One region of the Pseudoselenomonas caprae genome, then DNA from elsewhere that is predicted to be linked to it. Evidence: a T-box and tRNA genes for the amino acid it is inferred to sense, from the RefSeq annotation. Region 1 holds a T-box; the other holds one or more tRNA genes.
The links. A T-box is a leader RNA that pairs with one kind of tRNA and senses whether it is charged. The one in region 1 lies ahead of FZ041_RS01640 (valine--tRNA ligase), so its partner is inferred to be a tRNA-Val.
Positions count from the first base shown of each region.

Region 2: it encodes a tRNA-Val, which carries the amino acid that the T-box ahead of FZ041_RS01640 (valine--tRNA ligase) is inferred to sense. The anticodon was not compared.

Region 1 covers NZ_VTOZ01000002.1:145,107-152,634, reverse strand. Annotated here, with positions in the region: gene FZ041_RS01645 (bifunctional folylpolyglutamate synthase/dihydrofolate synthase) at 1-13, opposite strand, end outside; gene FZ041_RS01640 (valine--tRNA ligase) at 31-2,709, opposite strand; T-box leader at 2,746-2,964, opposite strand; gene FZ041_RS01635 (VanW family protein) at 3,107-4,357, shown strand; gene uvrA (excinuclease ABC subunit UvrA) at 4,518-7,346, opposite strand; gene uvrB (excinuclease ABC subunit UvrB) at 7,359-7,528, opposite strand, start outside.
Region 2 covers NZ_VTOZ01000030.1:22,956-30,483, forward strand. Annotated here, with positions in the region: gene FZ041_RS12105 (methylenetetrahydrofolate reductase) at 115-858, shown strand; gene FZ041_RS12110 (sulfide/dihydroorotate dehydrogenase-like FAD/NAD-binding protein) at 930-1,772, shown strand; gene gltA (NADPH-dependent glutamate synthase) at 1,776-3,182, shown strand; gene FZ041_RS12120 (3'-5' exonuclease) at 3,284-3,859, shown strand; gene FZ041_RS12125 (2-thiouracil desulfurase family protein) at 3,856-4,353, shown strand; tRNA gene FZ041_RS12130 (tRNA-Asn) at 4,448-4,523, shown strand; tRNA gene FZ041_RS12135 (tRNA-Glu) at 4,527-4,601, shown strand; tRNA gene FZ041_RS12140 (tRNA-Val) at 4,607-4,682, shown strand; gene FZ041_RS12145 (transcription repressor NadR) at 4,755-5,288, shown strand; gene FZ041_RS12150 (HD domain-containing protein) at 5,371-6,171, shown strand; gene FZ041_RS12155 (glutamine--tRNA ligase/YqeY domain fusion protein) at 6,185-7,528, shown strand, end outside.

The sequences.
Region 1 (7,528 bases):
CCTGATAATTCATGTTACGATTCTCCTATCTTAGAGCTTCGCCAAATCCTGGATGCGGCTCTCCACCGATTTTTTCTTTTCTTCATAGCCGGCAAGTTTTTCTTTCTCACCAGCGACAACCTGCTCCGGCGCCTTCTTGAGGAAGCCTTCGTTGCTGAGTTTGCCCGTAAGGCGTTTGATTTCCTTCTCCAGTTTCTCGAGTTCCTTATTGAGACGAGCCGTTTCTTTCTCAACATCGATAAGGCCCTTGAGCGGCAGGTAAATCTCGACGCCATTCACGACACCCGCCATGGCATTTTCCGGTGCAGCAGCACCAGCCGGCAGGATCGTAACCGGCTCCGAGGAAGCCAGCTTGTCAAGATAGCCCGTGTTTTCCGTAAATACCTCACGCAGGGACTCATCCTTGAAGTTCAGGATGACTTCACTCTTCTTGCTCGGTGCCGCCCCGACTTCAGCGCGCATGTTGCGGATGGATTTGATGCTCTCCATGATAGCCGTCATCTGGGCCTCGATAGCATCGCTGATACGGGCTGCATCAGCCTGCGGCCACTCGGAAATCATGATGCTCTTGATGTTCTCTGCATGCGGGACTTTCTGCCAGATTTCTTCGGTGAGGAACGGCATGAACGGATGCAGCAGACGCAGCGTGCCCTCGAGGACATGGGAGAGGACATAGAGTGCCGTATTGCGGGCCCGCACGTTTTCCGTATCATAAAGGCGGGCTTTCGTCAGCTCGATGTACCAATCGCAGAACTCATTCCAGAGGAATTCATAAATCATGCGGCCAGCTTCGCCAAGCTCGAACTTATCGAGATTCTCCGTGACATCGCGGACCGTGCGGGCATAGCGCGAGAGAATCCAGCGGTCAGACAGCGTATAATCTTCCTCGGCCGGCACGAAGTCCTTGTCAAACCCTTCGAGGTTCATAAGCATATAGCGCGATGCATTCCAAATCTTGTTGGCAAAGTTGCGGGCCGACTCGACGCGCTCCCAATAGAAACGCATATCGTTGCCCGGTGTATTACCCGTGATCAGCATGAAGCGCAGCGTATCGGCACCGTATTTCTCGACGACCTCAACCGGATCGATACCATTGCCGAGCGATTTGCTCATCTTGCGTCCCTGGCTGTCGCGGACAAGACCATGGATGAATACATGCTTGAACGGGATATCCTTGCCAAACTCGAGGCCCATCATGACCATGCGGGCAACCCAGAAGAAGATGATATCATAGCCCGTAACGAGCGTAGCCGTCGGATAGAAATGCTCAAGCTCCTCGGTCTTTTCCGGCCAGCCCATCGTTTCAAACGGCCAGAGGCCCGACGAGAACCAGGTATCGAGCACGTCTTCATCCTGATGGATATGTTTGCTATGGCAATGCGGGCACTCGGTAAGGTCTGTACGCGATACACTCGTTTCACCGCAGTCATCGCAATACCAGGCCGGAATGCGATGGCCCCACCAGAGCTGGCGCGAAATGCACCAGTCGCGGATGTTTTCAAGCCACTGGATATAGATCTTGGAGAAGCGCTCCGGCACGAACTGGATCTTGCCGCTCTTTACCGCCTCGATAGCCGGCTTGGCCAGCGATTCCATCTTGACGAACCACTGCTTGGAAACCAGCGGCTCTATCGTGCTGTGGCAGCGCGAACAATGGCCAACGGCATGCTCATGCTCTTCCACCGAAACGAGAACGCCGAGCTCTTCGAGCTCTTTGACCAGGGCTTTGCGGCATTCATAGCGGTCCATGCCCTCGTACTTGCCGGCACCTTCCATCATCTTGCCCGTATTGCTGATGACTTTGATTTCTTCGAGGTGATGGCGCTGTCCCATCTCAAAGTCGTTCGGGTCATGAGCCGGCGTAACCTTTACGGCACCAGTACCGAAGGATTTATCGACGTATTCATCGGCAAACAGCGGAATCTCACGGTTGACAATCGGCAGGATCAGCGTCTTGCCGACGATGTCCTTATAGCGCTCATCGTCTGGATGAACGGCAACACCCGTATCGCCGAACATCGTCTCCGGACGCGTCGTAGCGATTTCGACATACTGGTCCGTGCCTTTGACCTGATAGCGCAGATGCCAGAGATGGCCCTGCTCCGTCTCATGCTCAACCTCGATGTCCGAGATTGCCGTGTTGCAGTCCGGGCACCAGTTCGTGATGCGCGTCCCCTGATAGATGAGACCTTTTTCATAAAGGCTTACGAATACCTCGCGGACAGCCTTCGAGCAGCCCTCGTCCATCGTAAAGCGCTGGCGGTCCCAATCACAGGAGGAACCCAGCGTGCGCAGCTGGTACATGATGCGGTTGCCGTACTGCTCTTTCCAATCCCAGACGCGCTCGAGGAATTTCTCACGGCCGAGCTCGTAGCGGTTCGTGCCCTCTTCGCGCAGTGCGCCCTCGACCTTGGCCTGCGTTGCAATGCCGGCGTGGTCACAGCCCGGAACCCAGACCGTATTGAAGCCCTGCATGCGATGATACCGGATCAGAATATCCTGCAGCGTATTGTCTAGCGCATGGCCCATGTGCAGCTGTCCCGTGACGTTCGGCGGCGGGATAACCATGCTGTACGGTTTCTTGCTCTTGTCGACCTCAGCATGAAAGAATTTGTTCTCCTCCCAGTACTGATACCATTTCTTCTCAAAAGACTGCGGATCATAAACCTTCGGGATATTGTTCCCCTGCTCCTGGATTTCTTCTGCCATGATAAACCTCCTAAAACTAAATAAAGCGCTCTCGTCCAAAAGGACGAAAGCGCCTGCCTTCGTGGTACCACCAATCTTCCCATGCAGACAAAGCCTGCATGACTCAAAGCCGTAACGTGGCCGACGGCCCAGCCTACTCCTTGTTCAGCGGGGCAACTCCGAAGCTACCTTCCAACATCTGATGCAGAGACTCTCACCTGCCGTCTCCTCTCTGAGGCACCGGATTGCTGTACTCCTCTTCTTCCTCGTTGTTAGCGATTTGATGATTCAGATGCCGTTAATTTTATCATACCTGCCCTATATTTGCAACGCCCGAAATTTTATCATTTAATAATTGAAACGTATATGCGAAGCGATTATACTATAACTAGTATTGTACGTAGGAGTTTGGATTGCTATGAATTTTTCGTCGATATCCCTTAGCAAAATAGTTGCCATCCTGACCATCGGCATGGCCTTTACGGTCGTCGTCGTCGGCAGCGTATCGGTCTCAGTCACCAATCAGAACCGCGTCGCCATGGGTGTCCAGGCACATGGCACCAGCATCGCTGGTATGACCCGGAAAGAAGTCCACGAGTTCTTCCAAAAAGAGGCCCAGCAGGCACTCAAACGTCAAGCAGCTGTGCTGACCTATAAGAATCGCCACTGGAACATTGCCCCTGCTGATATCGACTTGCATGGCAACGTCAACGAAGCAGCCGAAGCCGCCTATGCCATCGGCCGCGACCAAGACAGCATCACGAACATGATCACCCAGATGACCTGCGCCCTTTTCGGCCGCAACATCACGATGACAGCATCGTTCGACAAAGATAAACTGGCAGCCCAGCTTGCCAAAATCGAGCAGCAGCTCCATACTGAGCCGGTCAATGCCGAAGCGCAGCTGCAAAAGAACGGCACCATCAAGAAAACCCCGAGCGTTACCGGCCTTACACTCGATACGGCCCCGATAGCCGCCGAGCTCACGCCGCAGTTCGAAGCGCTGAAGCTGACCGCCAAGGTCACACTACAGCCCAAAGAGCAGCCGCCTTTCATCATGGACGCGGATCTGGCTGCAATCGATAGCGTACTTGCCTCATACACCACGCGCTTTTACCCTGGTGACCGCGGCGACAATATCGGCCTTGCCGCCAGTCATCTACAGGGGGCACTCATCCGCAGCCAATCGACGCTCTCCTTCAACAGTATCGTCGGCCAGCGCACCTATGAAGCTGGCTACAAGGATGCCGGCGTCATCATTGATGGCGAGCATCGCGTCGATGTCGGCGGCGGTGTCTGCCAGGTCAGCAGCACGCTCTACAATGCCGTCCTGCTTGCTGGCATGACCCCGACCGAGCGCTCCAATCATTCTCTGCCTTCCGCCTATGTGCCAGCAGGCCGCGATGCCACAGTTGCTGACAATCTGCTGGACTTCGCCTTCCGTAATCCGCTGCCCCATCCCGTCTACCTGCGCGTCGCCAACACGGGCTCGGCGCTGACTATCTACGTACTCGGCACCAAAGCCGACTTGCAAGGCCAAACCATCGCCCTCGTCACCGAAGGCTCCGCCAAGAATCCGTCGCTCTACCGCATCTGGAAAAAAGACGGACAGGTCATCGACCGCGAATACCTGCATACCGACCATTATTCCGACCCGCAAGAAACGTAACGTCCGGAAAACATACCTGTTGCTACATCAAAAGCCAGTTGACGTAAAAACGTCAACTGGCTTTTTCATGTTGCCTTAGCGTTCCTCTCTCTATCCATACTGAAAAGAATCCGACAATACGTAGCACGGACGAGGACAGGTACGCTTTCCTCGTCACCCCTTATTCATTTTTCTCCTCCAGCAACGGCTTGAGGAATTTGCCTGTATAAGACGAGTCCACCTTGACGATATCTTCCGGCCGGCCCTCGGCCACAATCGTGCCGCCGTTGCTGCCGCCCTCGGGGCCCAAGTCGATGATGTGGTCAGCCGTCTTGATGACATCGAGATTGTGCTCGATGATGACAACGGTGTCACCACCATCGACGAGGCGCTGCAGGATGTCCAGCAGCTTATGGATATCGGCCGTATGCAGGCCTGTCGTGGGCTCATCGAGGATGTAGAGGGTGCGGCCCGTGCTGCGGCGCGAGAGCTCCGTCGCCAGCTTGACGCGCTGGGCCTCGCCCCCCGACAAGGTCGTTGCTGGCTGTCCGAGCTTGATATAGCCAAGGCCAACATCCTGGATAACCTGCAATTTACGGGCAATGCGCGGTACATTCTGGAAGAATTCCACGGCCTCGTCAATCGTCATTTCGAGAACATCGGAGATGGTCTTACCTTTATAACGTACCTCCAGGGTTTCGCGATTATAGCGTGCCCCCTTGCAGACCTCGCAGGGCACATAGACATCGGGCAGGAAATGCATCTCAATTTTCAAGATGCCATCGCCCTTGCATGCCTCGCAGCGGCCACCCTTGACATTGAAGCTGAACCGCCCGGCCTTGTAGCCACGCATCTTGGCTTCCGGAGTCTGGCTGAACAGCTCACGGATTGCATCAAAGACACCCGTATAAGTTGCCGGATTGGAACGCGGCGTGCGTCCTATGGGCTGCTGGTCGATATCGATGATCTTGTCGATATGCTCCAGCCCCTTGATTTTCTTATGCTTGCCCGGCTTGCCCTTGGAATGATAGAGCCGTGAGGCGATGCCTTTATACAGGATCTCATTGACCAGCGTACTCTTGCCCGAGCCCGATACACCAGTCACCAGCGTCATCGTCCCCAGCGGGAATTTGACGTCGATGTTCTTGAGATTGTTCTCCTGGGCACCGACTACCTCGATGAACTTGCCATTGCCGGGACGTCGTTTGCCTGGAACCGGGATGAATTTCCGGCGCGATAAATATTGGCCGGTCACCGATTCTTTTACCTGCATGATTTCCTCAGCCGTACCCTGGGCAACAATCCGGCCGCCATGAGCGCCAGCCCCAGGGCCAATATCGATGATATGGTCAGCCGCATACATCGTATCCTCATCATGCTCGACCACGATCAAGGTGTTGCCGAGGTCGCGCAGGTTCTTGAGCGTTGCCAGCAGGCGGTTGTTGTCACGCTGGTGCAGGCCGATGCTCGGCTCATCGAGCACGTAGAGCACCCCTTGGAGCCCCGAGCCAATCTGGGTAGCCAGCCGGATGCGCTGGGCCTCGCCCCCCGACAGGGTACCCGCCGCCCGCGAAAGCGTCAGATAATCAAGGCCGACATTGAGCAGGAAACTCAAGCGCGCATGGATTTCCTTCAGGATCTGCACGGCAATCTTCTGCTCACGTGGTGTGAATTCCACGCCTGCCAGGAAGACATCCGCTTCACGGATGGTCATAGCCGTAAGCTCGGCAATGCTCTTATCCCCCACCGTAATCGACAGGGTCTCGGGCTTCAAGCGCGCCCCATGACAGACCGGACAGTCAATCTCCGTCATGTAGTTCTCATAAGACTCTCGCATCTCATCGGAATCCGTTTCCTGATAGCGGCGGTTGAGCATCGGCAGTACGCCCTCGAATTCCACATTGTACTCCTTGCGCTCGCCGAACATATTCGTGTAGTGGAACCGGAATTTCTCATCGCCAGCGCCATGAAGCAGTACATGGCGTGTCTTCTTGTCCATATCCTTCCAGGGCGTGTCCACCGTATAGCCATAGTCTGTAAGCACGGCCGTAATCACGCACATGCCATAGGAATGCGGGTTCTTCGATAGCGGCGCAAAGACGCCCTGTGCCACCGACAGGGACGCATCGGGCACCACGAGTTCCTCATCAAACTCCATATGGCTGCCAAGGCCCATGCAGACCGGGCAAGCACCATAGGGACTGTTGAACGAGAACATGCGCGGCGTGATTTCCGGCAGGCTGATACCGCAATCGACACAGGCGAAATTCTCGCTGAACATCAAGAGTTCCCCATCGACAATCTGCACATAGACGACACCCTCGCCAAGTTTCAACGCCGTCTCCAAAGAATCGGCCAGCCGCTGTTCCATGCCCTCGCGGACAACCAAGCGGTCAATAACCACCTCGATGGTGTGTTTTTTCGTTTTCTCAAGCTGGATCTCATCGTTGACATCGTGGACTTCCCCATCGATGCGCACGCGCACATAACCCTCACGGCGGATATGCTCAAGCACCTTCTTGTGCTCCCCCTTCTTGCCGCGGATTACCTGGGCCATGACCAGCAGTTTCGTGCGCTCTGGCAGTTCTTTGATCTGGTCGATCATCTGGTCCACGGTCTGCTGGGTAATCGGCTTGCCGCACTTCGGGCAGTGCGGACGGCCAGCCCGCGCATAAAGAAGACGCAGATAATCATAGATTTCCGTTACCGTACCGACCGTCGAACGCGGATTGTGGCTCGTCGTCTTCTGGTCGATGGAAATCGCCGGCGAAAGCCCCTCGATGTTGTCCACATCGGGCTTGTCCATCTGCCCCAGGAACTGGCGGGCATAGGAGGACAGCGACTCGACATAGCGCCGCTGTCCTTCGGCATAGATGGTATCAAAGGCCAGCGATGACTTTCCCGATCCCGAAAGCCCTGTGATGACCACGAGCTTATCCCGCGGGATTTCCACGTTGATATTCTTGAGATTATGCGCTCTTGCGCCTTTTATCTTGATGCTGTTTTCCATTGCCTTTCCCTCTTATTTCTTCGACGGCAGGCTGCCATCGAGTTCCAATATCATATCCCTAAGCTCAGCTGCCCGCTCGAATTCCAGTGCGCGGGACGCCTGCTGCATCTCACGCGTAAGCGTCTTGATGAGATTCTCCTTGTCCTTCTTGGTAAGCTTTTTCTTCTTGCGCTTGCCATCGG
Region 2 (7,528 bases), on a different contig from region 1:
ATCATTAGCGGTATTTATCTGTGTGATTTGCCAGCTACTTGCAAAATACATAAAAAACCCTTACAATATGATTTATGTAATTCATAACCATGAGAAAAAGTCGGAGGGCAGCCTATGAAACGTGTATCCGTTGAGCTCGTGCCGCGTGACGAAGAAACGCTGCGCGCTGAACTCGCGCTCTTGCAGCAGTATCAGGACAAGATCGACGTCATCAATATCCCCGACCTGCTGCGCTTTGAGACGCGCAGCTGGCAGGGGGCGGCGATGGCTAAGGAGTATTTCCCCGATGCCATGCCGCATATCCGCGCGATGGACATCAATCTTGAGGAAGAACTGCCGATGAAGGACTATCTGCGTGCGCATGATATCCGCGAGGTACTCGTCATCGAGGGTGATCCTCCCCAGCGCATGACCCATGCGGTCTATCCGACGGAGAGCACCGATGTCATCCGCAAGTTCCGCGAGGAGATGCCAGAGGTCACGGTCTATGCGGGTATTGACCAGTACCGCAGTTCGATGCGCCATGAGCTTTACCGCATCCACCGCAAGGTCCAGGCTGGTGCCAAGGGCTTTTTCACCCAGCCGTTCTATGACAGGCGGCTGCTCGAGATATATGCTGATATGCTGTCTGGCCTTGAGGTATACTGGGGCGTATCGCCGGTCATGAATGCCGGTTCGCAGAGTTACTGGGAGCGCAAGAACAATGTCGTCTTCCCGCAGGCTTTCGAGCCTAGCCTGGAGTGGAGCGTACAGTTCTCGCGCGAGGTCATGGAGCTGGCTGACAAGATGGATGCGAGCCTCTATCTGATGCCGATCCGCACGAATCTCGAGGAATATCTGGCAGGGGTATTCCGCTGACAACGGCAAGTGAGCAAATGAGACCGCAGGCAATTGCGGATACTGTTGTATATGTATTAGGAGAGTGAACCATGTTTAAGATCCTGAAGAAAGAGGAGCTTTCCCCGAATGTCTTCTCGATGGATATCGATGCGCCGCGCGTGGCTAAAAAGGCCCAGGCAGGACAGTTCATCGTCCTGCGCGTGGATGAGAAAGGCGAGCGCATCCCGCTGACGATTGCCAACTTCAACCGTGAGACGGGGGTCGTCAATATCGTCTTCCAGGTCATCGGCGCTTCGACGATGGCGCTGGCAGCTGTGGAGCCGGGCGAGTCGATCATCGATTTTGTCGGTCCGCTGGGGCAGCCGTCGGAAATCAAGAAATTTGATGGTACGGTTGTCGTTGTCGGTGGTGGTATCGGTGTCGCACCGACGTTCCCGATTGCCCGTGCCATGAAAGAGGCTGGCAACAAGGTCATCGCCATCATGGGTGCCAAGACGAAGGACATCCTGATCATGGAAGATGAGATGAAGGCAGTGACCGATGAGATCCTCATCACGACCGATGATGGTTCACGCGGCATCAAGGGCTTCGTTACCTATGCCGTACAGGAGCTGGCCCAGCGCGGGGAGAAGATCGCGCAGATCACGGCTATCGGCCCGGTCATCATGATGAAGAGCGTTGCTGACTGCACGCGCGAGCTCGGCATCCCGACGGTGGTCAGCCTCAATCCGATCATGGTTGACGGTACGGGCATGTGCGGCGGCTGCCGCGTCCAGGTCGGCGAGGAGACGAAGTTCGCCTGCGTCGATGGCCCGGAGTTCGATGGACACCTTGTCGATTTCAACGCCCTCATGAGCCGCCAGCGTATGTACCGCGACCTCGAGGCCGAGGAAAAAGACCATATCTGCAACATCGGACTGGGGAGGAAGTAAGCAATGGCTCTGTCTTTGAAGAAACACGAAATGCCGGTACAGGACCCGAAAGTCCGTGCCCATAATTTTGACGAAGTAGCCTTGGGCTACGATGAAGAAACGGCTGTCGCTGAGGCTGAGCGCTGCCTGCACTGCAAGATTCCGCAGTGCCGCAAGGGCTGCCCGGTGTCGGTCGACATCCCGGAGTTCATCGGTAAGATCAAAGAGCGCGATTTTGACGGCGCTATCGAGAAAATCAAGGAAGCCAATGCGCTGCCAGCTGTCTGCGGCCGTGTCTGCCCCCAGGAGAACCAGTGCGAGAAATACTGCGTGCTGGCCAAGAAGGGCGAGTCCGTTGGCATCGGCCGTCTGGAGCGTTTTGTTGCTGACCGCTATATGGCCAAGAATGAGGAAGTGAAACCGATCGCCTTTGCCGAAGATGCGCAGAAGGTAGCCGTACTGGGCTCTGGCCCCTCCGGACTTTCCTGTGCTGGCGATTTGGCGAAAAAGGGTTATAAAGTCACGGTCTTTGAGGCGCTGCATAAGGCTGGCGGCGTCCTGTCCTATGGCATTCCGGAATTCCGTCTGCCGAAGGATAAAGTCGTCAAGAAGGAAATTGAAAATATCGAGAAGCTCGGCGTCAAATTTGAGCTGGATTCGGTAGCTGGCCGTCTGTTTACCGTTGATGAGCTTATGGAAGAAGAGGGCTTCGATGCTGTATTCATCGGCACAGGTGCTGGCCTGCCGCGCTTCCAAGGCATTCCGGGCGAGGGGCTTAACGGCGTTTACTCGGCCAATGAGTTCCTGACGCGCTGCAACCTCATGAAGGCCTATAGATTCCCGGAATATGCTACGCCGATCAAAGTGGGCAAAAATGTCGCTGTCATCGGCGGCGGCAACGTAGCTATGGATGCAGCCCGCACGGCCCTGCGCCTGGGTGCGGAGCATGTCTATATCGTCTATCGCCGCAGCGAGGCTGAGCTGCCCGCCCGCAAGGAAGAAGTCGAGCATGCCAAGGAGGAGGGCATCGACTTCAAGCTGCTCAACAATCCAGTTGAGATTCTCGGCGACGAGAATGGCTGGGTCAAGGGAATGACCTGCATCCGTATGGAGCTCGGTGAACCTGATGAATCAGGGCGCCGGCGTCCGGTGGCTGTTGCGGGCTCGGAGTTTGAGCTTGCTGTGGATACGGTCATTGTCTCCATCGGTACGGGACCGAATCCGATTATTGCGCATACGACCCCGGGCCTTGCGACGACGAAACGTGGCAACATCGAGGCTGATGAGGAATCGTGCGCAACGTCCAAGCCAGGCGTATTTGCCGGTGGCGATATCGTGACGGGAGCTGCTACGGTAATCCTTGCTATGGGCGCCGGCCGCAAAGCAGCAGCAGCTATTGACGAGTATCTGCAGAAAAAGAAGAACAACTGATAGAACCATATTCGGTCAAGGGTGACCGCAGGTAGTCCGTCCCGGCAGTATCAGAAGCTGGGGCGGATTTATCGTTGGTTCAAGGGAGAGAAAAACAGGAAATGAATTTTGCTGCCATTGACTTCGAGACGGCAACGTCGGCCAGGGATTCTGCCTGCAGCGTAGCTGTCGTCGAGGTCAAGGAAGGAAAACTTTATGATTCGTATTACACGCTGATCCAGCCGCCGGGGAACCGTTATAACTGGTTCAATACGCGCATCCATGGCATCACGCGTGAGGATACGGCTGCGGCGCCGTGCTTTGCAGCTATATGGCCGGAACTGCGGCAGCATCTCGAGGGGCGGATCGTCGTGGCACACAATGCCCGCTTCGATATGGGCGTGCTGGGAGCCTGCCTGGCGAGGGAAGGCCTGGCAACGCCGGACTTTGCATACTGCGACACGGTCGCTATTTCGCGCAAGGCCTGGCCGGAGCTTGCCAATCATAAGCTCGATACGGTGGGCAGTTTCCTGCATATCGAGTTCAATCATCACAATGCACTGGATGATGCGCGCACCTGCGCGTATATCCCCGTGGCGGCTGCCAAGGAGATGGCAGTGGACAGCCTGCAGGGACTGACGGCCCAGCTGGGGATCCGGGTGCAGCCATTTGGTGTGAGAAAGGGGAGTAGACGATGATTTTAGTAAGTGCATGTCTGCTGGGACATAAGGTGAAATACAGTGGCGGGGCCAACACCCACGAACTGCTGCTCAAGTATAACGAGCGGGGCCGGTTCATCGCGGTCTGTCCCGAATGCTTTGCGATGCTGCCCGTGCCGCGTCCTTGCGTAGAGCTCCAGGGCGGTACAGGCAAGAAGGTTTTGTCGGGCAAGGCTAAGGCCATGGATGAGAATGGGCGGGATATGACGCAGTATTTCCTGACCGGTGCCGACAAGGTGCTCAAGATAGCCGAAGCCTATCATGCGAAGGTGGCGATTCTCAAGGAAGGCAGCCCATCCTGCGGCGTCAAGAAAATCTACAATGGCAATTTCGAAGACAAGAAGATCAAAGGTCAGGGCGTGACGACGGCCCTGCTGCAGAAGCATGGCATCACGGTCTATTCGGACAAGGACATGACGGTAGGCCGCTTGGAGGAACTCATCGCCGAGGATATGCGCCGCGACCGCATCTGAAAAATTTTTTCATGATATGAAAAAAAGGGGTTGCATTATGCGCAGAAATCCCGTATAATATCTTTTGTCGACACGAGAGTGTCACAAGAGTTATTCCTCGATAGCTCAGCCGGTAGAGCACCTGACTGTTAATCAGGCTGTCGCAGGTTCGAATCCTGCTCGAGGAGCCATATGGCGCGTTGGTCAAGTGGTTAAGACACCGCCCTTTCACGGCGGCTTCATGGGTTCGAATCCCATACGCGTCACCATTTCCGGGCGATTAGCTCAGCTGGGAGAGCGCTTGCCTTACAAGCAAGATGTCAGCAGTTCGATCCTGTTATCGCCCACCATTCAAAAATATAGGCTGCCGAAGGGCGGCCTTTTTTGTTATCGGCAGTGTCAGAGGAACAGGAGGTTTGTGCATGAATACGGAAGAACGCCGGGAACATTTACTCAAACGCCTGCGTGAGGCAGAGCAGCCGCTCACGGGAACCAAGCTGTCGCGGGAATTTGCCGTGAGCCGGCAGATCATCGTCGGCGATATCAGCATCCTGCGGGCCCAGGGTGTGCAGATCTTTGCAACGCCCCGCGGGTATATCCTGCCGCAGGAGCAGCCTGAGGCCAGCCGCATGGTGACGCTGGTCTGCCAGCACGACGCAGCTGGCATGGAGCAGGAGCTCTTGGCCATTGTCGACAATGGCGGGGCGGTGCTCGATGTCATCGTCGAGCATCCGCTCTATGGCCCCATCCGCGGCGACCTGCTGCTGGAGAACCGACGGGATGTCCGCGCCTTCCTGTCCAAGATGCAGAAATGCCAGGCCAATCCCTTGCTCGTCGTGACGGGGGGCATCCATATGCATACGGTGCGGGTTCCCGATGAGGAAACCCTGCAGGCTATCCGTGCAGACCTGCGGGCCCTGCACATCCTCGTGGAGGATGGCGTGGCCCGGGGCTGATATTGCGTGACAATTCCCTTCGTAGTATAATTATAATGTTTTCATGCAGTGACAAAGGTATTTATAGTAAGGAAGACGATTCGTGGAAGAATTACTGAAGAAAATGCACACATGGATGGACGCCTATATGAAGCGTTTTGTCACCGATGACGAAGAAGTCATGCAGGGCATACGCATCAAGATGATCCATACCGGCTATGTCACGGCCATTGCCCGTGAGCTGGCGCAGGAATTGGCGCTTTGCCAGCATGACGTACAGCTGGCTGAGATCATGGGGCTGTTCCATGATGTGGGACGGTTCCGCCAGTACAGCATCTACAAGACCTTCAACGATGCGCAGTCAGAGGATCATGCCGATCTCGGGCTCAAGGTGCTGGCCGAAGAGATGCCGTATCTTGAGGCGCTGGCGGCAGAGGAGGCAGAGCTGGTGCGCTTTGCCATCCGCAATCACAACAAGAAGGAAATCGAGCCGACGGAAGACAAGCGCAAGCTGCTGTTTGCCCGTCTCCTGCGCGATGCAGACAAGCTCGATATCTACCGCGTGCTCTCGCCCTATCTGACACCGGATGGTGTCGATAAGGCGCCGAAATTCATCAAGGCTGATGCGAGCCAGCTCGTGAGTCCGGACTTTGTCCGCGACTTTGCCGAGGGCAAGCAGGCCGACTATCATCGTCTGCGCACCCATGGCGACCGCAAGCTGGTGCGGCTCATGTGGGTCTACGATGTCAACTTCAGCTGGACGCTGCGCAAGATGGTCGAGCGCGGCTATATCGACCTCATCATCAAGTATCTTCCTGAGCAGGAGGGGCTTGATGTCGGCATCCGCCGCTTGCGCCAATATATAGAAGAAAAATGCGCGGTCAAAGACCGTGTGGATGTATAAAGGAGAGAATCACATGGCAGAGAATACGACAATCGCTACGAATTTTGTTCAGAATGCGATTGAGGATGACCTGAAGAATGGCAAATACACGGAGGGCATTCATACGCGCTTTCCACCTGAGCCGAATGGCTATCTCCATATTGGTCACGCAAAGTCCATTTGCCTGAACTTCGGCCTGGCTGAGTACAATCATGGCCTTTGCAACCTGCGCTTCGACGATACGAATCCGACGAAGGAGGATACGGAGTACGTCGACTCCATCCAGGAGGACATCCATTGGCTCGGCTTCTCGTGGCAGAACCGCATGTATTATGCCTCGGACTACTTCGATAAGCTTTATGACTATGCGGTCGAGCTCATCAAGAAGGGCCTGGCTTATGTGGATGACCTCACGGCTGAGGAGATCAAGCAGTACCGCGGCACGCTGACGGAGCCGGGCAAGGAAAGCCCGTACCGCAACCGCAGCGTTGAGGAAAACCTTGACTTGTTTGCCCGCATGAAGGCTGGCGAATTTGCCGATGGCGAGAAGGTGCTGCGGGCGAAGATCGACATGGCTTCGCCGAATATGGTCATGCGTGATACGGTCATTTACCGCATTGCCCATGCGCATCATCATCGTACGGGAGATGCCTGGTGCATCTATCCGATGTACGACTTTGCCCATCCGCTGTCGGATGCCATCGAGGGCATCACGCATTCGGTCTGCACGCTCGAGTTTGAGGAGCACCGTCCGTTCTACGACTGGCTCCTGGAGTCACTGGGCTTTGACGTCAATACGCGCCCGCGCCAGATCGAGTTTGCACGTCTCAATCTCACGAACACGGTCACGAGCAAGCGCAAGCTGCGCCAGCTTGTCGAAGAGGGCTATGTACGCGGCTGGGACGATCCGCGCATGCCGACCATTTCGGGCCTGCGCCGCCGCGGTTATACGCCGGCATCGCTGCGCAACTTCTGTGAGGAGATTGGCGTCGCCAAGGGCAACAGCCTGGTCGATGTCAGCATGCTTGAGCACTGCGTACGCGATGACCTCAATGAGCATGCGGATCGCGTCATGGCAGTGCTGCGTCCGCTGAAGGTCGTCATCACGAACTATCCGGAGGATAAAGAGGAGTACCTGCTGGCTGACAACAATCCGATGCACGGTGGCAGCCGCTTCGTGCCGTTCTCCCGCGAGATCTATATCGAGCAGGAAGACTTCATGGAGGAGCCGCCGAAGAAGTATTTCCGCCTCAAGCCGGGCGGGGAGGTCCGCCTCAAGCATGCGTACATCATCAAGTGCGAGGAAGTCGTGAAGGATGCAGACGGCAATGTTGTCGAGCTCCGCTGCACCGCGGATCTTGAATCCAAGACGGGCGGT